DNA from 3 places in the Mesorhizobium sp. B2-4-14 genome. Region 3 is predicted to be linked to each of the others. Evidence: riboswitches for the same ligand, from Rfam matches in the RefSeq annotation. Region 3 holds a riboswitch; each other region holds the start of a gene.

Region 1 (10,163 bases), on a different contig from region 3:
GCCCGCTGCCAGCATGCCGCCGGTGAAAGCCGCGATCGGCAAGGTCCAGATGCCGAAACTGTCACCAAAGACGGTGATGACGGAAACCGCGCCCGCGGCGGCCCCCGAAGACAGGCCGAACAGGAAGGGATCGGCGAGATCGTTACGCGTCACCGTCTGCAGCAACGCGCCGACCATGCCGAGGCCCGCGCCGACACAGACCGCCAGGATCGTGCGCGGCAGCCGCAGATCGACGACGATCTTGCCGACCGGGCCAGACACCTCATGTTCGCTCAACCCGACGGCATGGCCAAGTGCGGCAACGACGTCGCTCAGCGGTATCAGCGTCGAACCATAGGCGATCGACAGCAGCACGAGAGCGGCGGTCGCCACCGCGCCCGCCGCCATGGCCAGCGGGAATGCCCTGTGCCCTGAGAGCGCGCCGGATTTGTGCTTCAGGGCGAGATGCATCAGAACGCTTCCGGATGCATCGCCCTGGCGATCTTGCCGATGGCTTCGATGTTTGCCGGTCCGGGCGTGAGTTCGGCATAGCGCAGGGCCACAAAACGCTCGTTCTTGACCGCGTCCGTCTCTTTCATCGCCGGATGCGCCTTCAGGAAATCAAGGAGTTTCGTGTAACCGCCGCCATCCTGATAGTCGAGCAGGATGAGGAATTGCGGATTGCGCGACGCCACGGTTTCCCAATCCGTGTTGCCCCAGTTCGTCTCCATGTCGGCCATGATGTTTTCGCCGCCGGCCGCCGTGATCATGGCACTCGGGATGGCGAATTTTCCGGCGGTGAACGGCTTGTCCTCGCCTGAATCATAGAGGAACACCCGTGTTCCATTGCGGGCGCCGACCTTGGCGGTAATGTCGGCGAGTTGCGCCTTCCATCCGGAGACAAGCCTTTCCGCTTCTGTCTCCTTGCCGAAGATCTTGCCCAGTTTTTCGACATCGCCGTAGAGAAGGTCCAAGGAGGCTGCCGGGCGGTTCTTGTCGAGATGGACGCAGCTTTCCGTCAGCACCAGCGTCTTGATGCCGTGCGGCGCGAGCGTGTCGGGAGTCACGTCGCCGCCCGGCTTCATGCCGTAGTACCAGCCCCCGAAAAAGAAATCGGGCTCGACCGCGACGAGGTTTTCGAGCGTCGGGTATTTTGGCGCCAGTTCCGGAATGGAACCCTGCTCGGCCTTGAATTCGGGGCCCACCTTGTACCATCCGGTGATGCCGGTCAGTCCGACGATCGACGGCTGCAGTTTTAGCGCGAAGGCCATTTCGGCCATGTTGAGATCATGAATGACGGCGCGCTTGGGAGGGGCATCGAAGGTCAGCGGCCTGCCGCAACTGTCGACGGTGACCGGGAAGGCGAAGGCTGCCGACGCCAGCAGCGAGAAGGCGAGCGACAGGGCGAGGCGTTTCACGATTTTTGCTCCTTGGTTGAACTGTGTCGGATGAAAGTTGGTTTCGGTCAGGAAGGCGCGGCACGGTTCGGAACATCGAACACGGTCAGTTCGCGGTCCTCCGTGGGATGGCGCAGGCGAAACACGTCGACGCCGAAAATCTCGCGGATCAGTTGTTGCGTCAGCGCTTCGCGCGGCGCCGCCAGCGCATGGAGCCGGGCTTCGTTCATCACCGCTACCCTTGTGGCGAACGGCGCCACCAGCGCCAGATCGTGCAGCACCGCGATCACCGTCATGCCGAAGCCAGCCACGAGTTCGAGCAGTTCCGCGCGGGCGCGCGGGTCGAGATGGTTGGTCGGTTCGTCGAGGAACAATACTTTCGGTTCCTGGGCGATGGCGCGCGCAAGCTGGGCGCGTTGGCGTTCCCCGCCCGACAGCGAGCCAATGGTGCGGCCAAGCTGGGGCAGCAAACCGGTCCGGCGCAGCGCGTCCACGACAATGTCGCGTTCCTCGCTCCTGTGTTTCAAGCCGGCATGCGGGACGCGGCCAAGCTCGACATAGTCGATCACCGCCAGCCGCGGATCCGGCTGGTCGGTCTGGCCGACGACGGCGATGTGAAGGGCCCGCTCGGCCGGCGAAATCCTGTCGAGGCGGCGCCCGCCGAGTTTCACCTCTCCGGAACTTGGCTTGAGCATGCCGGACAACATGCGCAGCAACGTGGTCTTGCCGGCGCCGTTGGGGCCGATAATGGCGAGGCGATCGCCGATGGCCATGGACAGGCTGACCGCGTGGACCAGATTCCGCCCATTCGCCACCGCGCCGAGATCGCGCGCCTCGAGAAGCGGCACCGTCATCGGCTGTCTCCTGCTGGCTCGTCCGCTACCGGGATGCGGGCCAGCGTCTTGCCGGCCAGTCGCGGCGGACGTTGTCCGGCATTGCACCAGCCGTCGGGGAGCGAGGCGTAGAGCCTGGCAAATCGCACGAGATCGCCGGCATCGGCTTCCGCATCGATGGAGCCGAAGAGATAGGCGGCCTTGCCGGGCGCCTGGAACGCCACCGCCAGCGGCCGCGCACAGCCTGCCATGCACGCCACCCCCTCGACCGTGAAACCCTGCGCCACCGCGAGTTCGGCGTGGGTCGACAACCGCGAGCGCAAATCGGTGCACAAAGCTTCGCCCGACCTGGTCCCTGTCGGGATGTCGCGGCAAAGCGTGCACACGATGATACGGTGAATGCGATCTATGGCGGCGCCCAACTTTCCGTCTTTCTCGATTGGCGACGGAAGGATGTTGGCGGTCGGTCATCAGACCGACGTCCACGTCTCCTCCCGGCACACCCCGTCCGGTCAACTCCGTGATGGCAGGTCTCCTGGCTCGCGGGTCTCGGCGCAATCCTGCCTTCCCAGCCTCGCCGGCCAGTGGCATTTCGGATCTCGCTCACCGCTTACAGTTGCGGGGGCAGCCACGGCCTCGATCCCAGGCGGATCTCACCGTGTTCCCTTTTCACCCCTCGCCTTTCGACTCGGGGACCATCACCATTCCACCCTAGTTTTCCCCGGATTGCATCGCAACGGATTTCTCGGTTGCCACGACCGGAGCTGAAGCCGCGTGCGACCACGCATCTTTATGTAATAACATAACGCAATAACGCATGAGGCGCGGCGCTGTCAAGCGAGGGGCTGTCAGCCATCTGTCGAGCGAATTGCGCGGAGTGCGCAATTTCGATCAAATTGGCCAAGCGCGGAAAGCCGGATGATTTCAGGTCGAATCGACCTGAAATCTGAATCCGCTTCTAATCAAAGAGATAGGGCATGACGTCGTCTGAAAACCGCTTCACACTTTTCGGCATCATGCTCTGGCGGAAGATCACAAATCAAGATTCCAGTTCTGACCAACCAGATCCTTGCCGAAGGAATGGTGAGGTTCTTCCTCGATCAATTTGAAGCCGGCGGCCTGGTAGATATGCCGGGCAGCGGCGAGAATGTCATTTGTCCACAAGGTCAGCGTCTTGTATCCCCTGGCGCGGACAAAGCCGATGACTTCCTCCACCAGTCGCTTGCCGATGCCGAGGCCACGCGCCGAAGGCTCGACATAGAGCAAACGCAGCTTCGCCACCTGATCCGACTTGCGTACGACGAAGACCGAGCCGACGACCTCGCCTTCCCGCTCGGCGATCCAGCTGCGCTCCCATTTCGGATCGTAGGATTTCACGAACGCCGCGAGGATTTCGGCGACCAGCGCCTCGTAGGTTTCGTCCCAGCCATAGTCCTGGGCATAGAGCAGCCCTTGCCGGCGGGTGATCCAGCCGATGTCGCCGATCTGCAGCGGCCTCAACAGATAGGGGATCGTTGGCTCGGCATTTTCGGCGAGTAGACGCTGCACCGTCTGCATGGATTTGACCAGCCGGTCTTGTTCCGATGCCGGCAGCCGATCGAGCAGGGCCCGGACCTGATCGTGCGATTCCTTGTTCAGCGGTGCGAAGGCATTCCTGCCCGCCTGCGTCAACGCAATCGACGATTGCCTCGCGTCCGAAACCAGCGTCGCTCTGGAGATGAGGTGAAGGCGTTCGAACTTTTTCAGCAAACGGCTGACATAGCCGGCATCGAGGCCGAGATCGCGTCCAAGGTCGGTCGCGGTCAGGCCATCGCGATGCGCCAACTCGTAGAGCACACGCGCCTCGGTCAGGGAGAAGGCGCTTTTCAGCAGCCCTTCGTCGAGCAGCCCGATCTGGCGGGTGTAGAAGCGGTTGAATGCCCGCACGACATCGATCCGCTCATTGGCCGCATCATTGCCGGGCTGATGGTGAACCGTCATTGACATCTCCTGTCTTTACAGGATCAATCATTTACTTGACTGAGTCAACTATCTTGAGCATCCGACGTGTTCACATCATCGGCAACACCGGCCAACGATCCGCAAATCCTGCCGCCGGATAGCACCGCGATCGGCCCGAACTGCTGCAGCACGGCCGCGCTCTGCGTCGGCCGCAGGAACGCGTAATCGCCTGGCCTGATGGCCGTATCGGCAGGCAGGCCCATGAATTGTTGTAACCGATGTCAACAGGCGGGAGCGGCGTGAGGGCGATCCTGGCCGGTCGCTGGTCTATCTCGCCCGACGAATGAGGCCTTCAAAGCCGTCGGCCAGATCGGAGGCGCCGGCCGTGAACATCTTCACGAGGTTCTGGGGACGGCCGGGAGTCTTGTTGGCATCAAGGAGGCCCTGCCCTCATGCAGAACGAAATCGAATTTTCCGTAGTCAAAGCCGAGTTCACGTCGCCGCGGCGGAACGTTGCCCGCTTCTGGTCCTCGGTTCGGCCAAGCTTCGGTAAGTTCACCATCATGATGGAAAGAGGCACTCGGCGCGCCTTGACTCTGGCAGGCCAGCAGCCTATCTCATCGCCACGTTAGCACTCGCCACTGGTGAGTGCTAACTACAGGTCCGGCGCCGCCGGACTTTGTTGTTGTCCGGCTTCGCCGGATGGAGGAACTGTTTCTCACCGTTCTCATCGAGGAAGAAAAAATGGCAAAGTCGAAGTTCCGCCCGCTTCATGACCGCGTGGTCGTTCGCCGGGTCGAATCCGAATCCAAGACCGCCGGCGGGATCATCATCCCGGATACGGCGAAGGAAAAGCCGCAGGAAGGCGAGATCATCGCCGTCGGCTCCGGCGCCCGCGACGAAAGCGGCAAGCTCGTTCCGCTGGACGTCAAGGCTGGCGATCGCATCCTGTTCGGCAAGTGGTCGGGCACGGAAGTCAAGCTCAATGGCGAAGACCTTCTGATCATGAAGGAATCCGACATCATGGGCATCATCGGCTGATTATCGGCCTTTCCGTCAACTGAATCTTGAATCTTCGGGCTCGCTGCGAGCCCCTGCCAGGAGTTAAACATGGCTGCCAAAGACGTAAAATTCTCCCGTGACGCCCGCGAGCGCATGCTGCGCGGTGTCAACATCCTCGCCGACGCGGTGAAGGTCACGCTCGGCCCCAAGGGCCGCAACGTCGTCATCGACAAGTCGTTCGGCGCCCCGCGCATCACCAAGGACGGCGTCACCGTCGCCAAGGAAATCGAGCTTGAGGACAAGTTCGAGAACATGGGCGCGCAGATGGTCCGCGAAGTTGCTTCGAAGACCAACGACATCGCCGGCGACGGCACCACGACCGCGACCGTTCTGGCTCAGTCGATCGTCCAGGAAGGCCACAAGGCGGTTGCCGCCGGCATGAACCCGATGGATCTGAAGCGCGGCATCGATCTCGCCGTGGCCGACGTGGTCGGCACGCTGATCAAGAACGCCAAGAAGATCAAGACCTCGGAAGAGGTTGCCCAGGTCGGCACCATCGCCGGCAATGGCGACTCCTCGGTCGGCTCGATGATCGCGGAAGCGATGCAGAAGGTCGGCAATGAAGGCGTCATCACGGTCGAGGAAGCCAAGACCGCCGATACCGAACTGGAAGTCGTCGAAGGCATGCAGTTCGACCGCGGCTATCTCTCGCCTTACTTCGTCACCAACGCCGACAAGATGGTCGCCGATCTGGAAGACGCCTACATCCTGCTGCATGAGAAGAAGCTCTCCAACCTGCAGGCCATGCTGCCGGTGCTCGAGGCTGTCGTGCAGACCTCCAAGCCGCTGCTCATCATCTCGGAAGACGTCGAAGGCGAGGCTCTGGCCACGCTGGTCGTCAACAAGCTGCGTGGCGGCCTGAAGATCGCCGCCGTCAAGGCGCCGGGCTTCGGCGACCGCCGCAAGGCCATGCTGGAAGACATCGCCATCCTGACCGGTGGCCAGGTCATCTCGGAAGACCTCGGCATCAAGCTCGAGAATGTCGGCCTCAACATGCTCGGCCGCGCCAAGAAGGTGTCGATCTCCAAGGAGAACACCACCATCGTCGACGGCGCCGGCAAGAAGCCGGAGATCCAGGGCCGCGTCGCGCAGATCAAGCAGCAGATCGAGGAGACCACCTCGGACTACGACAAGGAGAAGCTGCAGGAACGCCTGGCCAAGCTCGCCGGCGGCGTTGCGGTGATCCGCGTCGGCGGTGCGACCGAAGTGGAAGTCAAGGAAAAGAAGGACCGCGTCGATGATGCCCTCAACGCGACCCGCGCGGCCGTCGAAGAAGGCATCGTTCCCGGCGGCGGCGTCGCGCTGCTGCGCGCCTCGCTCAACATCAAGGCGACCGGCGCCAACTCCGACCAGACCGCCGGCATCAACATCGTGCGTCGCGCGCTGCAGGCTCCGGCCCGCCAGATCGCGGCCAACGCCGGTGCGGAAGCCTCGATCGTCGCCGGCAAGATCCTTGAGAACAAGGGCGCGACCTTCGGCTACAACGCCCAGACCGGAGAGTATGGCGACATGATCGCCATGGGTATCGTCGACCCGGTCAAGGTCGTGCGCACGGCCCTCCAGGACGCGGCCTCGGTCGCCGGCCTGCTGGTCACCACCGAAGCCATGATCGCCGAGGCTCCGAAGAAGGAGTCGGCTGGCGGTATGCCGGGCGGCATGCCTGGCGGCGGCATGGGCGGCATGGGCGGCATGGACTTCTAAGAAGTCCATAAGTACGCCCATCAACTCACTTTGCTCAAGCCCGCAAGCGGGCTTGAGTGGCGGCATGGACTTCTAGTCCAGCCAATCAGCTATTTTGCAAAGGGCGGCAGCGATGCCGCCCTTTTTCTTTGGAACCAGCAGTTGCCGGCAGCCGATCAAATGAAGAGGCAGCGTCACACGGCAGCGTCGGCGCGTTGGGCGACTTTACCTGCAAGCACCGCCTGCTCGATTAGCGCGGCCACCTCATCGGCTACCGTAATGACCGGCGTGCGGTCGCGAGTGGCGCGGGCAATCACCATCAGGCCTTCCAGCGACGACTCGACCAGCAGCGCCAGCACCTGCGCGCGGCGCTCGGCCACCCCTGCCCGCAGGAACGCCTCCCGCAGCAGCCCAATCCACTGCTCGAAAGCGGAGCGGCAGATTTCCGCCAGGTCCGGCACGTCGTTGGGCGCGTCGAGCACGATCGGCGCGATCGGACAGCCGAGCGAAAACTCATTCTCCTCCAGCATGCGGGCCACAGACTGGTAGATGTGGTGGACGGCAACCGCCGGATCTTTTTCCGCCGCCAAGGCCGCGCCCAGCCGCTCGGTCACCTCGGCCACACTGGCCCGCGTCACCTCGATGACCAGTTGATCCTTCCCGCCCGGGAAATGGAAGTAGAGCGAGCCGCGCGGCGCGGCACTGGCACTCAAAATGTCGTTCAGCGAGGTCCCGTGATAGCCACGCCGCCGCAAAAGCAGGGCCGTCGCCTCGATCATCCGGGTCCGTGTGTCAGTCGCCATGTCAACCTCTGTCAGGAGAGCGCATTATAGGTCTTGCCTCAAATATGACAATCGGTCTACATAATATGTAAATCGGTCTACATATTTCGGAGACGATAATGCGGAGCTATCGGCTGGAGGCACAGGGCGACGCATCGACGGGTTGCTGAACGGAAGGAGCAGATCAAATGACTACTGAAAACATCATCGACACTGCCGCTGCCTCGCGCTCTGATGCGACGACGGAAATCATGCGGCGCTTCAACGACGTCTTCCAGCGTCATGACCCATCGGCGCTGAGCGAGCTGGTCGACGAAGGCTGCGTGATCGAGAACACCACGCCAGCGCCGGACGGCGCCCGCCGCGACGGCAAGGCCGCCTGCGTCGAGCTGTGGTCGATCGCCACCGGACCCGGCACACGCTTCGATCTCGAGGAGACGTTCGTGGCCGGCGACCGCGCGACGATCCGCTGGCGCTACTGGATGGCCGACGGCAACTCGCTGCGCGGCGTCAACCTGATGCGTGTCGCAAACGGGCGGATCGTCGAGGCGATGGGCTACGTGAAGGGATAGCGTCTCGCGCAATTCCCGGCAAAGTCCATGGCGATTTTCGTCCGGAGTTGCGCAAGAGCCAGTGCATGGAGGGGATCTACGAAGCGGAACCGCTTCCCGTGTGGCGCTAGCGGTCCGCCAGCGCCAGCTTGGCGCCGAGCATCACAAAGGCACCGGCGAAGGTGCGACGCATCCAGGTCAGCACCATCGGTCGCGACACGACATGGCTGCGGATCGAAGCGGCAAAGATGCCATAGCCGACAAAAACCACGAAGGTCAAAAGCATGAAGACAAAGCTGAGTTCCAGCATCTTCGACAGCGCACTGGGTTCTGTAGCGCTGACGAATTGCGGCAGGAAGGCAAAGAAGAAGATCGACAGTTTCGGGTTGAGCACGTTGACGAGGATACCGGTGGCAATCACCTTGCCGGCCGAGCGCGGCGCGACATTCTCATCGACGCTGAGGCCTCCCTTCTCCTTCAGCGTGTTCCAGGCCATGTAGAGCAGATAGGCGACGCCGAGATATTTCAGCGTCTCGAAGGCGATCGCGCTGGTGTGCAGCAGCGCTGCAAGACCGGTGATGGCGGCGGCCATGTGCGGGATGATGCCGAGCGTGCAGCCGAAGGCGGCAATGACCGAGGCCCGCGCGCCGCGCGAAAGCCCGGCGCTCAGCGTGTAGAGAACGCCGGTACCGGGCGAAGCCACGACGATCAGCGACGTCAACAGGAATTCGATGCTCACGATTGATCCTCCGCAGCCCTGCTCCGATGCAGCCTAGCCAGCAAGGTAGATCAGCACAAGCCGCCGGAAACGCGGCTACGACGTCGTCGGCAATCCGTGCGCCCGGCGCGCCATCAGGCAGTCGTCGTCGCCCGGCATGCAGGCGCGACAGACATCCGGGCGGACGTCGTAAATGCCGCAAGCCGTCGCCTTGCCCACCTCGCCGGTCAGGGCCGAGCAGCGCACGCCCTCGCAACGCATGCCGGATTCGTTGGTCGCGACATATTTTGCCGGGATACGGTCGAGCTGCGCGTCATCCTCGGTGGAAAAGCGCGGCCATTCGGCCGAGTAGGAACAGCAAGCGCCACAGCTCTGGCAGTCGAAGGCGGGCGCCGCGAGGCCGCGCGGCGCAAGCACGACAAGGCTGCGATCGGCGTCCTGCGGCAAGGCGTTATTTTTTCCTGCCCGCCTTGCGCGGTGGCGTCTCGACCGGTGACTTGAACAGGTCGGTCGCTGCCTCAACGGGCGCGGCCTTCGGCGCCGCGGCCGGCTTCGCCGGCTTTGCAACGGCCGACGCTGCCGGCTGGTCCTTGGCGGAGAATTTTATGGCCATGTCAGTCCTCGTTGCCGGAGCGCGATGGCGCGCGCGGATTGCGCAAGCGGCCGATCAGCGCCGAAACCGCCGTGATGTTCATTTCCTCCGGCGACCAGATCGCCGTTGCCTCGATGTGATGCGGCCCAAGTTCGCGATGCGTGCTGCCGCTGTAAGCGGCGTCCTGATAGGTGACCAGCTGCCGTGTCTTGGGATCTTCGCGGACATATTCGATCAGGTAGTTCGGGCACTCGGCACGGCCACGCACGCCAATCCGCACCTGCGCATCGCCATGGGCCCGCTTGCAGCGCTCGAGCTTTTCCAGCACACGCCGGACATATTCGACCGGCTTGTCCAGCCCTTCGACCATATCGGCGATGGTCGCATTGGCAGCGATCGGCGTTGGCGGCACGCGTTTGGTGGCCATCAGCGTGCGTCCGTGTGGTTCGGCAAGGCTGGCTTGCGCGGTTTGTGCAAAGTGGCGGTCAAAATCTTCTCCTGTCCGGAGCGCCGAAAATGGCGAGGCCGGTCTTTCGGCCATGGCTGCGTACAAAGCAATACGGCGTCTGGTTCAAATTTGTCGGGTGCTGCCTCGCCGCCATGGCTGCCCACAAATACGCATAGCACA
Region 2 (10,163 bases), on a different contig from region 3:
ATGCTGTTCTTGTAATGCCGGTTACTGGCGAGGGCCGCGATGAGGGCTTGATCTCCCCCCTTGCGGGGGAGATGTCCGGCAGGACAGAGGGGGGTGTGAAGGAATGCCAACCTGCGAGACCTGCTAGCTGCCTCTCCGTCAGATCTCTCGCGTGGGCCTCTCGACCCTTCTCGGCAACCATCCGAAGTGCTGCCACGGCGATATCGCATGCCGCTTCGTCTTTCGCCAAACCAAGGGCCCTGGCGGCCCGCCCATCACCCGCGACAAATATGTCCCATTGGCTTCCAGCATCGGTGAGTGTTGCGACAAGCCTGACATCGGCCGTCACCGCATCCATCGCCAGTTGCCCGCCTCCGTCCACGATAACCGAAACCTTCGGGCCAAGCCTTGCCGTCAGCCCGGCGTCCTCGATCGCCACCCTGATCCGCTCAGCCAGCGGTCGCGGATCGGCGATCTCCTGGGGATCGATGCCCGCCAGCGGCCCGGTCTCGACCGGCACGCCGGTACGCACCGCGATGCCCAACGCGTTGACTTCCGCCGCCAGCGACCGTGCGCTTTCCGTTGTCAGCCCACGTATCTGCAAGCTGCCGCGTGCCGTCACCTCCATGATGCCGTTGCCATGCCGCAGGGCGGATACTGCAACCTCGATCAAGAGCTTCGGCGATAATCCTCCAGCAACCGGGTTGAGCCGCACCAATAGCCCGTCCCCGGTCTGCATCGGCGCGGACAGGGCCGGGCAGGCCCCGCGGCGTGAAAAGGCGTTCATGCCGCCACCCCAAGCGCCTCGGCCTCGGCGATCAGCGCGGCGAGGTCGTCGTCGATCGAATTGCGCAGGGGGTGCCAGAGACCGCGCCGGCGCGCCGACAGGAAGCGCTCGGCGATGACTTTCGCGGCGGCGGGATTTTCGCGCAGGATGAAGGCGCGAACTTCGGGATCGCCAACATAGGCATCGTGCACGGCCTCGATCAGCGCGCCTGAAATAACATGGGTGGTCTCGGCGAAGCCGACCAGCCGGTCGACCGTTTCGGCGAATTCCGATGCGCCGCGCGGGCCATGGCGCATCTGGCCTGATATGAAGCGTGAATTGACGGCGCGGGCACGCACCACCCGCGCTACGGCTTCGCCAACGGATCGCGGCTTTGGCTTTTGCGGATCGCTCGTGTCGAGCACGATGACGTCGGCATTCCGGCCGAGGGCCGCAAGCGCGGCCGAAAAGCCGCCGATGAAGGCGACATCGGCTGATCCTTCGAGAATGTCGCGGCCGGGATCGTCGCCGGTGTGGACGAGAAGATCGGCCTCGGCGATGCGCCCCTCGAAAGCGCCGGGTGCGGAGATGCCATCACCCCCGGCACCGCCATAGGCGTGCGAGGTGGCATCGAGATAGGCACGGCCGATCTCTTCGCGCGCGCCCCAGTCGCCGCTCGACAACAGCTCCTCGACGCCGGCGCCGTAAGTGCCGGGCGAGGTGCCGAAGATCCGCGGGCTGACCTTGCCGTCGGCGCGGGTCTTGGCGGCGAGCGGGTTTTCCGAATCGTCCTCGTCACGCGCGGCGACGGCGCTGGCGGCGGCATCGATCAGCGCGATCTGGGTCGGGAACATGTCGCGGAACAGGCCTGATATCCGCCAGGTGACGTCAACGCGGGGGCGGCCAAGCGTGGCCGGCGGCAGCACCTCGATGCCGGTGATGCGGCCGGTGGTAGTGTCCCATTGTGGCCGGCAGCCCATCAGCGCCAGGCCCTGCGCGATCTCCTCGCCGCCGGTGCGCAGCGAGGCCGAACCCCAGAGGTCGATCACCAGCGAGCGCGGCCAATCCCCATGCGACTGCATATAGGCGCGAACGACCTCCTCGGCCGCTGCTTTGCCCAGGTCATAGGCGGTCGGCGTCGGCATGGTGCGCGGATCCGACGTGAACAGATTGCGCCCGGTGGGAAGCACATCGGAGCGGCCACGCGCGGGTGCGCCGGCCGGGCCGGCCTTGACGTGGCGGCCATCGAGTGCGGCAAGCAGCGCGGCCTTCTCGGCGTTCGCGCTCTGGCGGCGCATCGCGTCGGGCTCTTTCTCGGAGGCGCGGCCGTAGATGTGCAGCCCGTCCTTGATGGCGAAATCCTTGAGGTCGCATAGCCAGGCATCGATACGGCGCAACGCCTCGTCGGGCGCATCGGTCTTGGCGACCCCGGCTTCGGAGGCGAGGCCGTTCTGTTGCGCGGTGTCGACGATCAGCCTGGCCAACTGATCGCGGCGCCGCCGGTCGAGCCCATCGGCCTGGGCGTATTCGTCGACCAGGCGTTCCAGCCGGTGCTGGTCTTCGTCCAGGCCAGCGCCGGTCAGCGGCGGCGGCAGATGGCCGAGCGTGACGGCGGCGATACGCCGCTTGGCCTGCGCCGCCTCGCCGGGATTGGAGATGATGAAGGGATAGATGACGGGTAGGGGGCCGGTCACGATTTCGGGAAAGCAGTTCTCAGAAAGCGCCACCGTCTTGCCCGGCAGCCATTCCAGCGTGCCGTGGGCGCCGACATGGATGAGGGCATGGACGCCGAGCGATTTCCGGAGCCACAGACCGAAGGCGATCAGGGCATGGCGCGGGGGGAGCGTCGGATCGTGGTAGTCGGCTCGGCGGTCGGCGGAGCGGCCGCGATCCGGGGCGAGTGCTACGTTGACGTTGCCGAAGGCGGCGGCGCGGAAGGGGAATTTCGCCGAGGCCGGCGCGCGTACACCCCCCTCTGTCCTGCCGGACATCTCCCCCTCTAGGGGGGAGATTGGCAGTTTCGACGCTCCGCCTACTCCGGCAACATTGGAGATTGGCGAAACCGGCAATGACAGCGCAATCTCCTCCCTAGAGGGGGAGATGTCCGGCAGGACAGAGGGGGGCGCCTCGCGCAAACCTGTCTCGTCTTGGGCCTTACCCCAAGCTGCTTCGACTGCGGCAATTGCAGCAGTCGGTAACTCTGTAGAAAGATCGAGATAGTCCTCCAGCCCCAATCCTTCTTCGCCGCACTCCAGCAAATCCAGCAGTTCCCGCGGCGTTCGCGGAATCCCGTCGACGGCATAGCCCTCTTCGCTGAGGTCATGCAGCATGGCCAGCACGCTCGACGGTACGTCGAGGCCGACGGCATAGCCGGTGCGGCCGGGGGCGCTCGGGTAATCCGGGATCAGGATGGCGAGCTTGCGCCGGGCGCGAGATGTCTCCTGCAGGCGGACAAAAGCTGCTACACGATCGGCAACCTGCGCTACCCGATCCGGCTCCGGCCGGTTGGCGAAAGCGCGGTGGCCGAGTGCCGGATCGACGTCGCTTTCGCCCTTGAAGGAAATGGCGCCGGCGAGGATGCGGCCGTCGAGTTCGGGCAGCACGACATGCATGGCAAGGTCGGCGGGTGCCAGGCCGCGCTGATTCTTTTCCCAGACGTCGCGGCGCGTGGTGGCGACGATGACCTGGAAGACGGGGACGCCGGCGCGATCGAACAGGGTTTCGATGCCGGGCTCCGCGCCGGACGCGAAAGCGGTCGCGGTGATGATGGCGGCGGGCTTCAGCGTGGCGAGGGCGGTTTCGACGAACGCGAGGGATGCCGGGTCCTTCAGGCTGGAGACGAAGATAGGGACCGGTGCCATGTCTTGCGAGCGCAGCGCCTCGACAAGCGCATCGATGGGTGCAATGTCTGCGGCGAGCAGCATCGAACGGTAAAAGAGGATGGCGATAATGGGGACGCCGGGGTTGTCAGCGCCGAGTTCTGTCGCACCTCCCTCTGTCCTGCCGGAAATCTCCCCCGCAAGGGGGGAGATTGAGCTTTCGTCGGCGATTTCGCCAATCGTAGATGTTGAAGATGACTCTATTGTCGACTGAGCAGAAAAAGTGCCGGGGCCGATGACCGCTGATCTCCCCCCTTGCGGGGGAGATGTCCGGCAGGACAGAGGGGAGTGTGACGGATCTCCAGCGCTGAACGCAGTTGTAACAACCCCTTGTCCCGGCTGATAATAACCGGCCTTCGGCACAGCGACCGGTTCGGTGACATCAGCATCCTGTCCCGCCAGCCCTGCCAACCTCCGCACCAGCGAACTCATATTGGCCGGGCCGCCTTCGCGGAAATAACCGAGCAGCGCGTCCAGTTCCGCGCGCGGCAGCGTCGAGGCTTCGATCAGCCTGAGATCCTCGTCGTGGCTTTCACCGGGCAGCAGCGCCAGTTTTATGCCGCGTTCCCGGGCGGTCGCGGCAAGCTGGTCGCAGCCATAGCGCCACCAGTCATAGCCGCCGAGGATGCGGACGAGAATAACTCTGGCGTGGCGGGCGACGCTGTCGATCCAGAGGTCGACGGACATGGGGTGGCGAAGGTCACGCAGCGCGGCCAGCCGCATCGAGGGCAGGCGGCCGGCATCCGACTTCCACGCGGCCGCCAGTCCGGCGAGGTCGCTGTCGGTGAAGGACAGGGCCACGATATCCGCCGGCGTCTGCCGCAGATCGACCGGCTCGGCGATATCGTCGAGCGAGGCGGATGTCGTGGTGAGGATGTGCATCGCGGCCGTGCCTGAAATCAGCCGGCGAGTATGCGCTCGATTGCCCGGCGGTTCAGCCCCTTGAGGCCGATGACGACGAGACGCGAGCGGCGATCGTCCTCTGCGGTCCAGGCGCGGTCGTAATAATGGTTGACGCGCGGACCGACGGCCTGCAGCAGAAGCCGCATCGGCTTGCCGCCGACCTCGACGAAGCCTTTTACGCGCAGCACGTTTTCCTGTTCGGCGGCGTCGGCGACGCGTTTTGCCAGCTCGTCCGGATTGGCGATCGAGGGGATATCGACAATGAAGGTGTCGAAATCGTCATGCTCGTGGTCGAATGCGCCGTCGTGATGGGACTTGCGGTTCTCGATGTCGTCCTCGACGGCGAGGCCGAGCCCGAGCAGTACGGAGGGATCGACCTTGCCATAGGACGTCGGCACGATCTTGACGGCCCGGGCGGAGTGTTCGTTGACGATTGCGTTGGCGCGGGCCGAACCGGCGGCGTCCATCAGGTCGCTCTTCGACAGGATGATCAGGTCGGCGCAGGCGATCTGGTCCTCGAACACTTCCTCGACCGGGTCGTCATGGTCGAGGCTGTCGTCCCCGGCGCGCTGCGCCTGCAGGGCGTCCATGTCGTTGGCGACGCGGCCTTCGGCCAGCGCGGGGCCGTCGACCACTGCGATCACGCCGTCGACGGTCACGCGGCTCTTCACCGTCGGCCACTGGAAGGCCTGGACCAGGGGCTTCGGCAAAGCGAGGCCTGAGGTTTCGATCAGGATATGGTCGACTTTCGGCGTCAGCGACAGGATCCGGTCGAGCGCCGGAACGAAATCGTCGGCCACGGTGCAGCAGATGCAGCCATTGGCCAGTTCGACGATGTTTTCCTCCGGACAGGTGTCGATGCCGCAACCCTTGAGGATCTCGCCGTCGATGCCGATGTCGCCGAACTCGTTGACGATGATCGCGATGCGCTTGCCGCCGGCGTTTTCGAGGAGATGGCGGACCAGCGTCGTCTTGCCGGCGCCGAGAAAGCCGGTGACGACGGTGCAGGGAACGCGGGAGACGGAAACGGTCATGGTCAGTCTTTCAGCAGGTCGAGGGGAGGGATGCGGGCAACGAGGCCGCGCTTGAGGGAATCGGGCCGGCCGCGCCATGGGATGAGGCCGTCGCTCGAGGTGGCGAAGAGCTTGGCGCCGGTAACGAGGTCGGCGCCGCTGCTCGTGGTCAGGTCGCCGAAGACATAGCTCCAACAGCTGTCGCGCAGGATCGCGGCGCTGAGCCGGCGTTTGCAGTTGCCGAGACATTCGACCGTGCGGACGCGGACGTTCTCGGATGCCGCCGCGCGGCGCGTGTCTTGTGCCAGGAGTTCGCCGGCGCGGGGATGGGCGTCGGAGCCGGTTTCGTCGCGGCAGGACGCGCAGACGATAACGGTGACGCCGGACAAGGCATCGCCATCGGCGGACGATATATCCGCTGCACCAGCCGAAAAACTGCCGTTGTGGTCCAAAACCGGGCTCCTTGCCCGGAAACCCGCCGGGCGATCGGATTCTTCTGTCGCAGACGGCAGGTCTCCTGGCTCGCGGGTCATCGCCTTGGTTAGCCGCCTTCCCGGGAACTCCCAGTGGCTTTCGGCCTTGGCTCTTCGCTTACAGTTGCGGGGACAGCCGCGGATTTGAGACCGAAATCCCGCACCGCATTCCCTCTTAGCCCCAGCCGTTGCGGGCAGGGGACCGTCTGGAGCGGATTTAGGCTTTTGCAGGCAGCTGTGTCAACGCGCGGCTACGACATGGCGATGTCGGCCAGCGCCGGGCCCAGATCGCCGGCGGGCGTCACGTCGATACGTTCAAGGCCAAGCCAGACCTGCATCTGCTTCAATTCCTCGAAGAGCTGGGCGGCGGTTTCAGGCGGCGCTCCGGGCTCGGCATAGGCCGCGGGCACGCGCAGCACGCTTGCCGGTCGGTCGGCCCGAAGGTCGACGCGAGCGACGATCCTGTCGCCAAGCAGGAAGGGCAGGACATAGTAGCCGTACTGGCGTTTTTCGGCCGGAGTGTAGATCTCGATGCGGTAATGGAAATCGAACAGCCGCTCGGTGCGCGAGCGCTCGAAGACGACCGGATCGAACGGTGCCAGCAGGGCGCGCGCTTCGATCTTGCGCGGGAGACGGGCATCTCTATGGAGGTAAGCCGGCTTGTTCCAGCCCTCGACACGCACCGGCAGCAACTCGCGCAGCTCGACCAGTTCCTCCAGCCGGCCCTTCATGTCTGCGGGCGACAGGCGGAAATAGTCGCGCAGGTCGCCGGCTGTAGCCACGCCATGGGCGCGGGCGGAAATGCGCAGCAATTCGCGATGCGCGTCCTCGGCCGCCGGCACCGGCAGATCGAGGATCGCTTGCGGCAGCACGCGCTCCGGCAGGTCATAGAAGCGCTCGAAGCCGCGGCGGTGCGCGGTGGTGATGCGGCCGGCCCAGAACAACCATTCGAAGGCGTGCTTGGCGTGGCTCCAGCCCCACCAGCCGCCCGAACCTTTCTGGCCCTCAAGCGCCGAGGCGGCGATCGGGCCGCGATCGGCGACTTCCCGATAGATCTCTTCGATGTAGGCGGCGTGCTCGCGGCCCCATTTGGCGAGGCCCAGATACATTTCCTCGCCTTGCTCGGCGCGCTGCATGCGCCAGCGCATCAAGGGATATGTCTCGACCGGCAGGAACGAGGCTTCATGCGCCCAGTATTCGAACACCGTGCGCTTGCGCGTCACGGCGGCATTGTCGAGGAGCGCGAGCGGGTAGGGGCCAAGCCGCGAATAAAGCGGCATATAATGCGCGCGCACCACCGCGCTGACGGAATCGATCTGCAGCAGGCCGGTGCGGGAGAGCACGCGGGCGAAGTGGCGGCGGTCCGGCGTGCCACTTGGGCGGGGGTCGAGAAAGCCCTGAGCGCCGAGCGCGATGCGCCGGGCCATGGCGAGCGAGATTTTTTCCTTCATCGGGAGCCCTTGCCCTGATCGATTTGCGGATTTTAGCCGGTGATTCCGGCATGCTAGCAGGCAAATGGCGGTAGATATGTCAGGAGATAAAAGTGGAGTAGAAAGTGAAGGAAATCAAACAGGAGCGCATCGGACCAGTTTCTTCCGTTATGCCGTCCAGCCCGGCGTTTTGAACAAGGTTTGACTTGCTTCGCTGGAAGTGCTGCGCTAACCCTCGCCGCGTTGCAGCATAGGCCCCTTAAAACGGTTCAGCGGTTAAACTGTCACGCTTCCGCATTAAGGTCCGGTGCTGTAACAAAAGTGGATTGGCGCCAACGGAAAGCCGCTGCATGAACGCACTTCTCAGTTCGTACCTGCCCATCGTCCTGTTTATCGCAGTGGCGGCGGTCGTCGGCATCGCGCTTATCGCGGCGCCGTTTCTGGTGGCCTACCGCAACCCCGATCCTGAAAAGCTTTCCGCCTACGAGTGCGGTTTCAACTCGTTCGACGACGCCCGCATGAAATTCGACATCCGTTTCTACCTGGTGTCGATCCTGTTCATCATCTTCGACCTGGAAGTGGCCTTCTTGTTTCCCTGGGCCGTGTCCTTCTCGAAGATCGGCATGCTCGGCTTCTGGTCGATGATGGTGTTTTTGGCAGTGCTGACCATCGGCTTTGCCTATGAATGGAAAAAAGGAGCGCTGGAATGGGATTGAACGACAGTTCAGGCACCCTCGTCGCGCCGAAGCCCAAGGGCATTATCGATCCCAACACCGGCAGGCCGGTGGGGGAGGACGATCCCTTTTTCCTCGAAATCAACAATGAGCTCGCCGACAAGGGATTTCTTGTCACCTCGACAGAGGCGCTGATCACCTGGGCGCGCAGCGGCTCGCTGATGTTCATGACCTTCGGCCTCGCCTGCTGCGCGGTCGAGATGATCCACACCTCGATGCCGCGCTATGACTCGGAGCGGTTCGGCGTGGCGCCGCGTGCGTCTCCGCGCCAGTCCGACATCATGATCGTCGCCGGCACGCTGACCAACAAGATGGCGCCGGCACTGCGCAAGGTCTACGACCAGATGCCGGAGCCCCGCTACGTCATCTCGATGGGCTCCTGCGCCAATGGCGGCGGCTATTACCACTATTCCTACTCGGTGGTGCGCGGCTGCGACCGCGTCGTGCCGGTCGACATCTATGTGCCCGGCTGCCCGCCGAGCGCCGAAGCACTGCTCTACGGCATTCTTCTCCTGCAGAAGAAAATCCGCCGCACCGGCACGATCGAACGGTAAATCCATGGCCGCATCACTGAGCGAACTGTCGAGCTATCTCGGCGAGAAAATGAGCGGACGGATCTCGGACGCGGTGTTCGCCTATGGCGAACTCACCATTCATGTCGAACCGCGCGACCTCGTCGAAGTGATGACCTTCCTGCGTGACGATGCGCGCTGCCAGTTCATCTCGATCATCGATATCTGTGGCGCCGACTATCCGTCGCGGGCCAAGCGCTTCGACGTCGTCTATCATCTGCTGTCGCCGAAACAGAATGTGCGCATCCGCGTCAAGGTGCAGGCCGACGAGGAGACGATGGTGCCGTCGATCACCGGCGTCTATCCCGGCGCCGACTGGTTCGAGCGCGAGACCTACGATCTCTATGGCGTGCTGTTTTCGGGCCATCCCGACCTGCGCCGCATCCTCACCGACTACGGTTTCGATGGTCACCCGCTGCGCAAGGATTTCCCGCTGACCGGTTTCGTCGAGCTGCGCTACGACGACGAAGCCAAGCGCGTCATCTACGAGCCGGTCGAGCTCAAGCAGGAATTCCGCAATTTCGATTTTTTGTCTCCTTGGGAAGGCACGGACTACGTGCTGCCTGGAGACGAAAAAGCCAAGACGAATTGAGGCGCCAGAATGGCCGAAACCTCCGTCCGCAATTTTAACATCAACTTTGGGCCCCAGCACCCCGCCGCCCATGGTGTTCTGCGGTTGGTTCTCGAACTCGATGGCGAAGTCATCGACCGCGTCGATCCGCATATCGGTCTACTGCATCGCGGCACCGAGAAGCTGATGGAGCACAAGACCTATCTGCAGGCCGTGCCCTATCTTGATCGGCTCGATTACTGCGCGCCGATGAACCAGGAGCACGCCTTTGCGCTTGCCGTCGAGCGGCTGCTCGGCATCGAAGCGCCGAAGCGGGGCCAGCTGATCCGCGTGCTCTATTGCGAGATCGGCCGTATCATGTCGCACATCCTCAATGTGACGACGCAGGCGCTGGATATTGGTGCACTGACGCCGCCGCTGTGGGGCTTCGTCGAGCGCGAAAAGCTGATGGTGTTCTATGAGCGCGCCTCCGGCTCGCGCATGCATGCAGCCTATTTCCGCCCGGGCGGCGTGCATCAGGACCTGCCGCAGAAGCTGGTCGAGGACATCGGCAAGTGGATCGATCCGTTCCTGAAGTCGATCGATGATCTGGATGCGCTGTTGACCGGCAACCGCATTTTCAAGCAGCGCAACGTCGACATCGGCACGGTGTCACTGGCCGACGCCTGGGCCTGGGGCTTTTCGGGCGTGATGGTGCGCGGTTCGGGGGCGGCGTGGGACCTGCGCAAGTCGCAGCCATACGAATGCTATTCGGAAATGGATTTCGACATTCCGATCGGCAAGAACGGCGACTGTTTCGACCGCTACCTCGTACGCATGGAAGAGATGCGCCAGTCGGCCAGG
Region 3 (10,163 bases):
GCGCCAAGCCGGCCGAGGTTGACCTTGGCGACCGATCGCTGCAACCTTTGCCGGGACACGGATTTTCGGAGAAGGCAGACACAGGCACCGTCCGCCTCGGCGGCTACGGCGCCTGGTTCGGGCGCATAGACTGAATTTCAAATCACCGGGAGAAAATCATGGCCGATGTCACGCTGCGACAAGTGAAGAAGTCCTACGGCAATCTCAACATTCTCCACGGCATCGACCTCGACATCAAATCGGGCGAGTTCATCGTCTTCGTCGGCCCGTCGGGCTGCGGCAAGTCGACCTTGCTGCGGTCCATCGCCGGGCTCGAGGAGATCACCTCAGGCGAACTCAGGATCGACGGCGAGGTTGTCAACGACGTGCCGCCGTCGAAGCGGGGCATCGCCATGGTGTTCCAGTCCTACGCCCTCTATCCGCACATGACCGTCTACGACAACATGGCCTTCTCGATGAAGATCGGCAAGGAAAGCAAGGCCGAGATCGACAAGCGCGTGCGCCAGGCGGCGGAAATCCTGCAGCTGACCAAGTATCTCGACCGTCTGCCCAAGGCGATGTCGGGCGGTCAGCGTCAGCGCGTCGCCATCGGCCGCGCCATCGTGCGCAATCCGAAAGTGTTCCTGTTCGATGAGCCGCTGTCGAACCTTGACGCCGCGCTGCGTGTCGCCACGCGTATCGAGATCGCCAAGCTCAAGGAATCGATGCCCAACACGACCATGATCTACGTCACCCACGACCAGGTCGAGGCGATGACGCTGGCCGACCGTATCGTGGTGCTGAAGGAGGGCCATATCGAGCAGGTCGGAACACCGATGGAACTCTACAAGAGGCCCGGCAATCTGTTCGTCGCCCAGTTCATCGGCTCGCCGGCCATGAACATCCTGCCGGCGACCGTCGACAGGACCGGCAGCCCGACCGTGATCAGTCATGTCGGCGGACGCAAGGCGACGGTGCCGATCGCGACACCGGCTTCGGCGAAGGGCGCGGCGGTAAGCTTCGGCGTGCGCCCGGAAGATCTCGCGATCGCCAGCGGCACGGACTATCTGTTCGAAGGGACGGTCGACTATATCGAACAACTCGGCGAGGTCCAGCTGGTCTATGTCGACATCGGCAGGACCGACCTGCCCCTGGTGACCAAGCTGCCTGGCAATGTCGAGGTCAAGCGCGGCTCGACGCTGCGGCTGACCGCCGATGCCGGCGACCTTCATATCTTCGACGCGGACGGCCGCTCCTTCGCGCTTCACGAGGTAGAGGCAAAGGCGGCCTGAAACAGGGTTCTGGTGATAAAAAAGAGCCGCAGGCATCGGCCCGCGGCTCTTTTTGTATTCCACATCGGCTATTAACGGCCGAAGAGATTCCGGTCGCTGCCCTGTGGGGCGGACTTCTGTGCGTCACCCGAGGAATTGAGCAGCTTGTAGACAGGCGATCCTTCATTGCGGATCGAGCCGGTATGCGAAGTGTCGACATTGGCGGTCGTCGCCTGCTTGTTGATGTCGGTGCCGCCAACATTGTCGTTGGCCGCATAGGCGCTGCCGGCGGCAATCAGAAGAGCGGCGGCGGTAAGAACAATCTTTTTCATTTCGGGTACTCCGGTATTCGCGAATCCAAGCGGCGGGCAAGCCCGCCGGTTGTCGTTGATATTAGTTGTTGCCGAACAGGTTGCGGTCGGCACCGTGCGTAGGCGTCTGAGCCGCCGGTTCGGACTTCTTGATCGAAGCGGTGTATGAGTTGTCGGTCGACGTGGCGGCCGGCTGGCTAGCGCCATTCGAACCATAATTGTCACTGCCGGCGAAAGCGCTGCCGGAAATGGCCAGAACGGCGACGGCAGCAAGAGCGATCTTCTTCATTTCAAGTCTCCTGAATTCTTCGAATGTCGCCAGGACGGCAGGCCAAACCCGCCGCCTGCTGGAGATCGGCTGTTAGTTGTTGCCGAAGAGGTTGCGGTCAGCACCGTGGGTGGGCGTCTGAGCAGCCGGTTCCGACTTCTTGATCGAAGCGGTGTAAGAGCTGTCGGCAGCAGTGGCCGCGGGGCCATTCGCACCATAGTGATCGCTACCAGCGAAGGCGCTGCCGGAAATGGCCAGAAGGGCGGCGGCAGTGAGAACAATCTTTTTCATTTTGGGTACTCCAGTATTTTTCCGTCCGTCTAGCGGCGTGTCTTGGGATTGAAATCGCGTCGTTCGGACGACCCCGATGTGGGAGAGCCAGCTAGCCGTTTCCAATCACGAAGATGTTCAACGTGGACCATGAATCCACTACTTGAAATTGTACCAAGATCTTCCACGTGCGATTTTTCCGTTGCAATATCAACGCGTTAATTAAAGTCGGTGTCGTCATCACCGACTCTATCGGAGGCTCGGCGTTCACACCGTCCTGCACGCACCGTCAACAGAAACGAACCGTTCGGTTCGATTTTAGAATCTGCTAATAGTCACTTTTCGAAACCGTTAACCCTTTTTGCTTCCACTCCGGGCCGATTCCGACGCCCGGCGCGGCCGTCACCGCGATGATTTTCGCTGTCGCTGCTCGTGACCAGATCGTTGCGCATGGGTGTCGCGCCACATGGATGCAATGTCGCTTTCATGCCGATGTCGCAAGCGCTGTCGTGATTAGATCATGTCATCTCAGGTGCCGCTTCGTGACGACGGGGCGGAGAATTGGGAAGCCGGTCAAAGTCCGGCGCTGCCCCCGCGACGGTGGTGGAGTTCAAGTCGCAACGGGAGACCACTGGGCGCAAGCCTGGGAAGGTGTCGCGACCGTCCGCAAGGACACTCCAGAGCCCGGAAACCAGCCAGAGATCGTAGAACTCGACTGATCGCGGTGGGCGGTCAAGAGGCGGATGCCGCATGCCCGGCGCTTGCCGGCATGCAGCCTTGTCCTTCCTCTCATCCCCTCCGGTTCAGTCATTAGAGCGACGCGCGTCCGTTTGGACGGGCCGATGCGATGAATGCGAGGACAGGACATGGATGCGCGCAACGATATGCTGAGGCTCTTGAACAGCCGCAGAGAGGGCTTTTCGCTGGAACAGCCCTTCTACACCGACCCGGACTACTTCAAGCTCGACATGGAGCTGATCTGGTATCGCGACTGGCTGTTCATCGGCCATGATTGCGAATTGCCGAAGCCGGGAAGCTTCATCACCGTGCAGATCGGCGACTATCCGGTCGTGCTGGTGCGCGACCAGCAGGGCAAGATCAATGCCTTCCACAACTCCTGCCGCCATCGCGGCAGCCGCGTCTGCAACACCGACAAGGGCTTGGCGGCCAAACTGGTCTGCCCGTATCACCAGTGGACCTACGAGCTCGACGGCCGCCTGCTGTTCGCCCGCCAGATGGCCGACGGTTTCGACAAAGGCCAGTTCGGCCTGAAGCCGGTCGCCTGCGAGAGCGTGGCCGGCTACGTCTTCATCTGCCTGGCCAGGGAGCCCGCCGACTTCGCACCGATGCGGGCGATGATCGAACCCTATCTCAAGCCGCACCGGCTGAGCGAAGCAAAGATCGCTTTCCAGAGCACCATCGTCGAGAAGGGCAACTGGAAGCTGGTCTGGGAAAACAACCGCGAGTGCTATCATTGCGCCGGCAGCCATCCGGAGCTTTGCAAGACCTTCCCGGAGGCGCCGACCGTGACCGGTGTACAGGGCGCCGACAGCGATCCTGAGATGATCGCGCACTGGGCGAAATGCGAGGCCGTTGGCCTGCCGAGCAAATTCCGCATCGATCCGGCCGGGCAATATCGCGCCACCCGCGCGCCGCTGCTGCGCGACGCGGTCAGCTACACGATGAGCGGCAAGCGGGCGGTGAAGAAGAACCTCTCCGACAGCGTCTCGGCCGACCGCATCGGCACCCTGATGCACTATCACTATCCGACCACCTGGAACCACATCCTGATCGATCACGCCGTTACCTTCCGCGTGCTGCCGATCAGTGCCACGGAAACGGCGGTAACGACGAAATGGCTGGTGCACAAGGATGCGGTCGAGGGCGTCGATTACGATCTCGCCGAACTCACCCATGTGTGGACCGAGACCAACGATCAGGATCGCCGTATCGTCGAGGAAAACGCCTTCGGCATCCTGTCGCCGGCCTACGAACCAGGCCCGTATTCGGAGCTGCATGAGGGTGGCGTCATCCAGTTCGTCGACTGGTATGCGCGTTTCATTGGTCCGCGCCTCGCCGAGGATGGTCGACCAGCGCTCCGCAGTGTCGCCTGAGAGGCCAAAGGATGAACGCGATGACTGATCTTGGCCTTTACCGCCATCTCGACCAGATGGCGCCCTGGAACGACCGGCTCCAGGTGCTGGAAGTGATTGGGGTCAGCGACGAGTCTCCTGACGTCAAGACCTTCACCTTCCGCTCCGACAACCAGACCTGGTTCCGCTACAAGCCGGGCCAGTTCGTGACGCTGGAACTGCCGACAGATGACGGGCCGCTGATGCGCACCTATACATTGTCATCGTCGCCATCGAGGCCGTTCTCGATCGCGGTGACGGTGAAGGCACAGGCCGGCAGCATTGGTACGCGCTGGATGTTCGATCATCTGGTGCCTGGCTCACACGTCAAGGCCTACGGGCCGGCCGGCGACTTCTCGCTGCACAGCCATCCGGCAGCCAAATATCTGTTCATCTCGGCAGGCTCGGGCGTGACGCCGATGATGTCGATGCTGCGCTGGCTGAACGACTGCGCGCCATGGACCGATGTCAGCTTCGTCAACTGCGCGCGCCGACCCGAAGAGATCATCTTCCGCAAGGAACTCGAACTGCTCGGCGGCCATATGCCCGGCCTGTCGCTCGGCTTCATGATCGAGGAGCGCTCAAGCCGTGAGGGCTGGTACGGCCATATGGGCCGTATCGACGCCATAAGGCTGCCGCTGCTGGCGCCCGATTTTCGCGAACGCGAGATCTTCTGCTGCGGTCCGGATCCTTTCATGCGGGCCGTGCGCGGCATGCTGGAAGCCGCCGGCTTCGACATGACGAAATACCACCAGGAGAGCTTCGCCGCGCCGGTGGTGGAGGAAATCCCGGCGCCGTTCGCAGCGCCCGCACAGGACGGCGCCCCTGTTCCCGCCGAAGCCGCGACAGCGATTCGCTTCGCGCTTTCGGACGTCGATGCCGAATGTGTCGCCGGCCAGACCGTGCTGCAGACGGCGCGCGCCTCGGGCGTGCGGATACCCGCGGCCTGCGAATTCGGCCTGTGTGGAACCTGCAAGGTCAAGAAGGTCTTCGGCGATGTCGAAATGAGCCACAATGGCGGCATCCTCGATCACGAGATCGATGACGGCTTCATCCTGGCCTGTTGCTCCAGGCCGCTGTCGGCGTTGGAAATCGAGGCATAATCGGTTCAAGGCCTCAACCGATCCGGGAAACAGTCGGTGCCTTGCCGGCCCTGGTTGCCTGCGACGCGGTGCCACCGAAAATCCGGCTGAACCGCGCAGACTGTAATGGCGCGATTAACCGCACTTTAGGCAATCCCGGCTAGCTTTCGGTGTCAGTTCCAGTGGCGGGAGCAGCCGGTGATCGATGTCAGCACTGCCGCTGGGCGAGCGGCGCGAGCACCGGTCGTGCCCATTTCGACGCTGCTCGACACAGTGGGCGCGCACGCACGATCGGCTTCTGCTTCCGACCATATTGGCTTGTATTCCTCAGAACCGGATCAACTGCCACCCTTGGCACTGAGGCCGGCACAGCTGTGTTCCCGTCCATGATTTCGTCATTCTGCGTAAAAGTCATCTTTGTTGGGGCGGTCCGATGAGCATGGGAAATGTAAGAAACATCAGTACTGCGACTGGCTTTGCGTCCGCGGTTGGAAGCTTGTCGCCGGTATGGCTTGTTGCGACCGTAGTGGTGTTCTCTTTTTTTATGCCGTGGACCGCCGGCGACAATACCGACGTCAGCTGGCTCATCGTTATCTGCGAAAAGGTTCTGGATGGTCAGAGGCTCTATGTCGACATTCTGGAAACCAATCCGCCTTTCTCCGTGGCCCTCTATATTGGGCCGGTATGGCTGTCCCACAGGCTCGGCATCTCGCCGGAATCCGCAATCGAGTGCTTCATCTATCTGATCTTCTTCGTTTCGATTGCGCTGTCGGCTGTCGTCATCGAGCGAAGTCGAATCTTCGTCGATCTGAAGACGCAATGGATCTATCCCGCATTAGCGGTTTTGCTTCTCATCATGCCTGGGAATGTTTTCGGCCAGCGCGAGCATATCGGTACGATGCTGTTCATGCCGATGCTGTTCCTGATGATGTGGCGGATCGACAACCGCGCAGATGCGCCGGTTCCTCTTGGCCTTGCCGCAGCGGTTGGCTTGGCTGGAAGCGTACTGCTTCTGGTCAAACCACATTGGGCAACTGGTATCATACTGCCCTATTTCTACATCGCTTGGCGCAAACGCTCGCTGACGGCGTGCCTGACGGCTGAAAACGTCGTCATCTTCACGGTTTGCACTGCCTATCTCGTCAGTGTGTATGTATGGTTTCCCGAGTTTTTCGGCACTTTCCTGCAATTGCTGATGCGCTACTATGTCAGCTTGCGAGCCAACATCAACATTTTCGCGGCATTGCCGACTTTCGCCGTCTTCGTCGTTTTCGTGGTTTTCCAGATGCGCAAATCTGTCTGGCGAGACGGCGTTGCGCTGGCGGTGGCGAGTGCCGCCGGCTTTTTTGTGTCCATGCTGTACCTCGGGAAATACTGGCCCAATCACCAGTATCCCTACCAGGCTACGATGCTGGTCGCGATGCTGCTGGCGGTGGCATCACGATGGCGAATAGCGGTTGGCCTCGCAAACCCACAGGCCGCCTCTGAGATCGCCAGTGTCAGGCTCCATGCGGCAGCCGCGCTGGCCGTGGTCGCCGCACTTTCGGTGACGCATCACCAGTTCTACCAGCTGCCTGAGAAAGGTCTGGTCGATGCCATCAACAGCCGTTACGCCTCGCCATCGATCGTTCAGGTCAGTTCCGACCTTTCCGTCGGCAATCCGCTGACGAGAATGGCCAATGGTCGCTGGCTATCGGCCTATGCCCATGATTGGCTTGGCACCTATGCGCTTTGGGGTTTGATGCGGGGTAAGTATCAAGGCGAAGACGAGCGCATCGCGCGGCAAGACCTTGATAATTATACTCGCTACGTCAATTCCCTGATCCGTGACAACAGGCCCGATATCATCCTGATGGACCGGATGAACAAGAAAAAGTCGACGTGGTCGCTCACGGCGGACTTTCCGCCAATTTGGATCGTGTGGATGCGTCGGAATGCGGATTTCCAAACCCTGATGGACGACTACGTGGAAATCGCGACTGGGGACTACATTGAAGTCTATGCGCGGCGCTCGGATGCCCGCAACTCGCTCACTGAGCTTTCGTCACCCGGCGCAGCGTCAGATTGATCCTGCCGCCGTTTTTGAGCAAAGCCGAGGTTGAAGGATAGATGCGGTCGACGCCGTGGAAGGCGAGGCGGCCCTCGCCGCCAAGCACGACGACGTCGCCGCTCTTCAGCCTGAACGATTTGGTGGCGCCGTCGCGTGTCGTCTGGCCGACCCTGAACAGGCAGTCGTCACCCAGCGAGACGGAGACGACGGGGGCGGAGAAATCGACCTCGTCGCGATCCTGGTGCAAACCCATCTTGGCTTCGGCCGTGTAGAAATTGATGAGGCAGGCCTGCGGCGGATGCGGATAGCCCGACACCTGCTGCCAGAGATCGAGCAAGCCTTCGGGGATCGGCGGCCATGGCTCTCCGGTCACCGGATGCATCGGCTGGTACCGATAGCCCCCTTCCTTGTCGGTGACCCAGCCGAGCGGGCCGCAATTGGTCATGCGCACGCTCATCTCCTTGCCGGTGCGCGGCATGGCCGGCACGAACAGCGGCGCCTGCTGGACGATGCGCCTGACATCCTCGACCAGCGCCTCCTGGGCGATGCGCGGCAGATAGGCCGGCATGTGGCGGACGCCCTTGGGCAGAACGAGCATGGGTTGCCTCGCATGGCGATGGTTGATCGCCGCAACATGCCACTCTCAAACGCGAACGGCGACCCGAAAGCGTCAAACAACGCGACCTTGGTGTGGTGCTTAATCGTTCTCCACCCGGCCGCGCAGTTTCTTGATCGTGCCGCGTCCGGCCTTGCTCTTCAGCCGCCGCTCGACCGCGCCTTTCGAGGGCCGCGTCTTCTTGCGCGGCGGCGGCGGCGGTTCCGCCGCTTTGGCGACCAGCGCCGTAAGCCTTGCCCTTGCATCCGCCCGGTTCTGCTCCTGCGTGCGGAAGCGCCCGGCCTCGATGACGATGACGCCGTCCTTGGTGGCGCGCTGGCCGGCGAGCTTGATTGTCCGCGCGCGCACGCGTTCCGATAGCCCCGCTGCGTTGGCCGCGTCGAAGCGCAGTTGCACCGCCGTCGCCACCTTGTTGACGTTCTGGCCGCCCGGACCGGACGAGCGGATGAAATCCTCGTGCAAGTCGCCCGGGTGGATCACGGCTTCGTCCGATATGATGATGTTGTCGTCGGTCGGCATGCCGCAGTCATGGCGCGGCGGACCGAAAAAGAAAAGGCCCGATCGAAACCGGGCCTTCAATGGTGCCGAGCGGCAATGATGCTCAGCGATTCGGCGGTTACTCCGCCGCTTCCTGCATGCGGGGCGCTGCCCCCATGACGGTTGCATCGACGTGCTGCTCGAATTTCTCGAAATTGATGGCGAACATGCCGACCAGCCTTGCCGCCTGCCGGTCATAGGCTGCCTTGTCCGCCCAGGTCGCCCGGGGGTCCAGAATCATCGGATCGAGAATGGCGCTGTCGACGCCAGGCACGGCTACCGGCACCTCGAAGCCGAAATTGGCGTCGGTGCGGAACACGCCTGTCTTCAGCGAGCCGTCGAGTGCCGCGGCAAGCAGGGCGCGCGTCGCCTTGATCGGCATACGCGTGCCGGTGCCGTAGGCGCCGCCGGTCCAGCCGGTGTTGACCAGCCAGCAATCGGCGCCGTGGCGGGCGATGAGCTCACGCAGCAGATTGCCGTATTCCGAGGGATGGCGTGGCATGAAGGGTGCGCCGAAGCAGGTCGAGAACGTCGCCTCGGGTTCGGTGACGCCCTTTTCGGTGCCTGCGACCTTGGCCGTATAGCCGGAGAGGAAATGGTACATCGCCTGCGCCGGGGTCAGCCGCGCGATCGGCGGCAGCACGCCGAAAGCGTCAGCGGTCAGCATGATGATGTTTCTGGGATGACTGGCGCGCCCGGTCTTCGAGGCGTTGGGGATGAAGTCGAGCGGGTAGGCGCAACGGGTGTTTTCGGTGAGCCGGCCGTCGTTGAAGTCCGGCACGGCGTCGGCATCGAGCACGACATTTTCCAGCACCGTGCCAAAGCGCTGCGTGGTGGCGAAGATCTCCGGCTCGGCTTCCGCCGACAGCTTGATCGTCTTGGCGTAGCAGCCGCCTTCGAAGTTGAAGATGCCGTGCGGACCCCAGCCATGCTCGTCGTCGCCGATCAGTGTACGCGACGGGTCGGCCGACAGCGTCGTCTTGCCGGTGCCCGACAGGCCGAAGAAGATGGCGGCATCGCCGGCGGGGCCCTCATTGGCCGAGCAGTGCATCGGCATCACGCCGTTTTCCGGCAACAGGTAGTTGAGCATGGTGAACACCGACTTCTTCATCTCGCCGGCATAGGAGGTGCCGCCGATCAGCACGATCTTGCGGGTGAGATCGACCGCGATCACAGTTTCGGTGCGGCTGCCGTGGCGAGCAGGGTCAGCGCGGAAGGACGGCAGGTCGATGATCGTCATCTCGGGTACGAACTGCTCGAGTTCGGCGCTGTCCGGGCGGATGAGCAGATTGCGGATGAACAGCGAGTGCCAGGCGAATTCGGTGATCACGCGGGTGGGCAGCTTCAGCTCCGTGTCGGCGCCGCCGACCAGGTCCTGCACGTAGAGATCCTTGTCCGCGGCATGGGCGCGGAAATCGGCGAGCAGCGCGTCGAACTGGGCCGGCGAAATCGCCTTGTTGTTGTCCCACCAGACTTCAGGTTCGGTGGCGCCGTCACGGACGACGAACTTGTCCTTGGGCGAGCGGCCGGTGTGCTGTCCGGTTTCGGCGACCAGCGCGCCATGGGCGGTCAGCCGGGCCTCGTTGCGCCTGATTGATTCCTCATAAAGGGCGGCCGCGCCGAAATTGTAGCGCACCACGCCGGAGG

What was found. Region 3 has a riboswitch for cobalamin ahead of FJ938_RS02500 (aromatic ring-hydroxylating dioxygenase subunit alpha). Riboswitches for the same ligand answer to the same signal wherever they lie in the genome.
Region 1: it holds a riboswitch for cobalamin, as region 3 does, so the genes downstream of both, FJ938_RS18685 (DUF1636 family protein) here and FJ938_RS02500 (aromatic ring-hydroxylating dioxygenase subunit alpha) in region 3, are expected to answer to the same signal.
Region 2: it holds a riboswitch for cobalamin, as region 3 does, so the genes downstream of both, FJ938_RS20510 (DUF1636 family protein) here and FJ938_RS02500 (aromatic ring-hydroxylating dioxygenase subunit alpha) in region 3, are expected to answer to the same signal.

Annotation. Positions count from the first base shown of each region.
Region 1 is NZ_VFVA01000021.1:54,497-64,659, forward strand. Features, by position in the region: gene FJ938_RS18670 (iron ABC transporter permease) at 1-450, opposite strand, end outside; gene FJ938_RS18675 (ABC transporter substrate-binding protein) at 450-1,397, opposite strand; gene FJ938_RS18680 (ABC transporter ATP-binding protein) at 1,445-2,230, opposite strand; gene FJ938_RS18685 (DUF1636 family protein) at 2,227-2,631, opposite strand; cobalamin riboswitch at 2,717-2,924, opposite strand; gene FJ938_RS18690 (helix-turn-helix domain-containing GNAT family N-acetyltransferase) at 3,242-4,189, opposite strand; gene FJ938_RS18695 (hypothetical protein) at 4,234-4,413, opposite strand; gene groES (co-chaperone GroES) at 4,895-5,191, shown strand; gene groL (chaperonin GroEL) at 5,261-6,913, shown strand; gene FJ938_RS18710 (TetR/AcrR family transcriptional regulator) at 7,087-7,695, opposite strand; gene FJ938_RS18715 (nuclear transport factor 2 family protein) at 7,863-8,246, shown strand; gene FJ938_RS18720 (LysE family translocator) at 8,353-8,964, opposite strand; gene FJ938_RS18725 (YkgJ family cysteine cluster protein) at 9,040-9,360, opposite strand; gene FJ938_RS29545 (hypothetical protein) at 9,395-9,556, opposite strand; gene FJ938_RS18730 (hypothetical protein) at 9,558-9,962, opposite strand.
Region 2 is NZ_VFVA01000025.1:18,538-28,700, forward strand. Features, by position in the region: partial or broken gene cobG (precorrin-3B synthase) at 1-766, opposite strand, end outside; gene cobN (cobaltochelatase subunit CobN) at 763-4,506, opposite strand; gene cobW (cobalamin biosynthesis protein CobW) at 4,524-5,561, opposite strand; gene FJ938_RS20510 (DUF1636 family protein) at 5,564-5,992, opposite strand; cobalamin riboswitch at 6,030-6,235, opposite strand; gene FJ938_RS20515 (winged helix-turn-helix domain-containing protein) at 6,265-7,464, opposite strand; gene FJ938_RS20520 (NADH-quinone oxidoreductase subunit A) at 7,794-8,159, shown strand; gene FJ938_RS20525 (NADH-quinone oxidoreductase subunit B) at 8,150-8,731, shown strand; gene FJ938_RS20530 (NADH-quinone oxidoreductase subunit C) at 8,736-9,341, shown strand; gene FJ938_RS20535 (NADH-quinone oxidoreductase subunit D) at 9,351-10,163, shown strand, end outside.
Region 3 is NZ_VFVA01000002.1:169,665-179,827, forward strand. Features, by position in the region: gene FJ938_RS02475 (alpha-glucosidase family protein) at 1-134, shown strand, start outside; gene ugpC (sn-glycerol-3-phosphate ABC transporter ATP-binding protein UgpC) at 159-1,271, shown strand; gene FJ938_RS02485 (DUF680 domain-containing protein) at 1,343-1,582, opposite strand; gene FJ938_RS02490 (DUF680 domain-containing protein) at 1,644-1,850, opposite strand; gene FJ938_RS02495 (DUF680 domain-containing protein) at 1,923-2,120, opposite strand; cobalamin riboswitch at 2,613-2,814, shown strand; gene FJ938_RS02500 (aromatic ring-hydroxylating dioxygenase subunit alpha) at 2,966-4,213, shown strand; gene FJ938_RS02505 (hybrid-cluster NAD(P)-dependent oxidoreductase) at 4,234-5,334, shown strand; gene FJ938_RS02510 (hypothetical protein) at 5,747-7,381, shown strand; gene FJ938_RS02515 (alpha-ketoglutarate-dependent dioxygenase AlkB) at 7,344-7,961, opposite strand; gene arfB (alternative ribosome rescue aminoacyl-tRNA hydrolase ArfB) at 8,061-8,498, opposite strand; gene FJ938_RS02525 (phosphoenolpyruvate carboxykinase) at 8,596-10,163, opposite strand, start outside.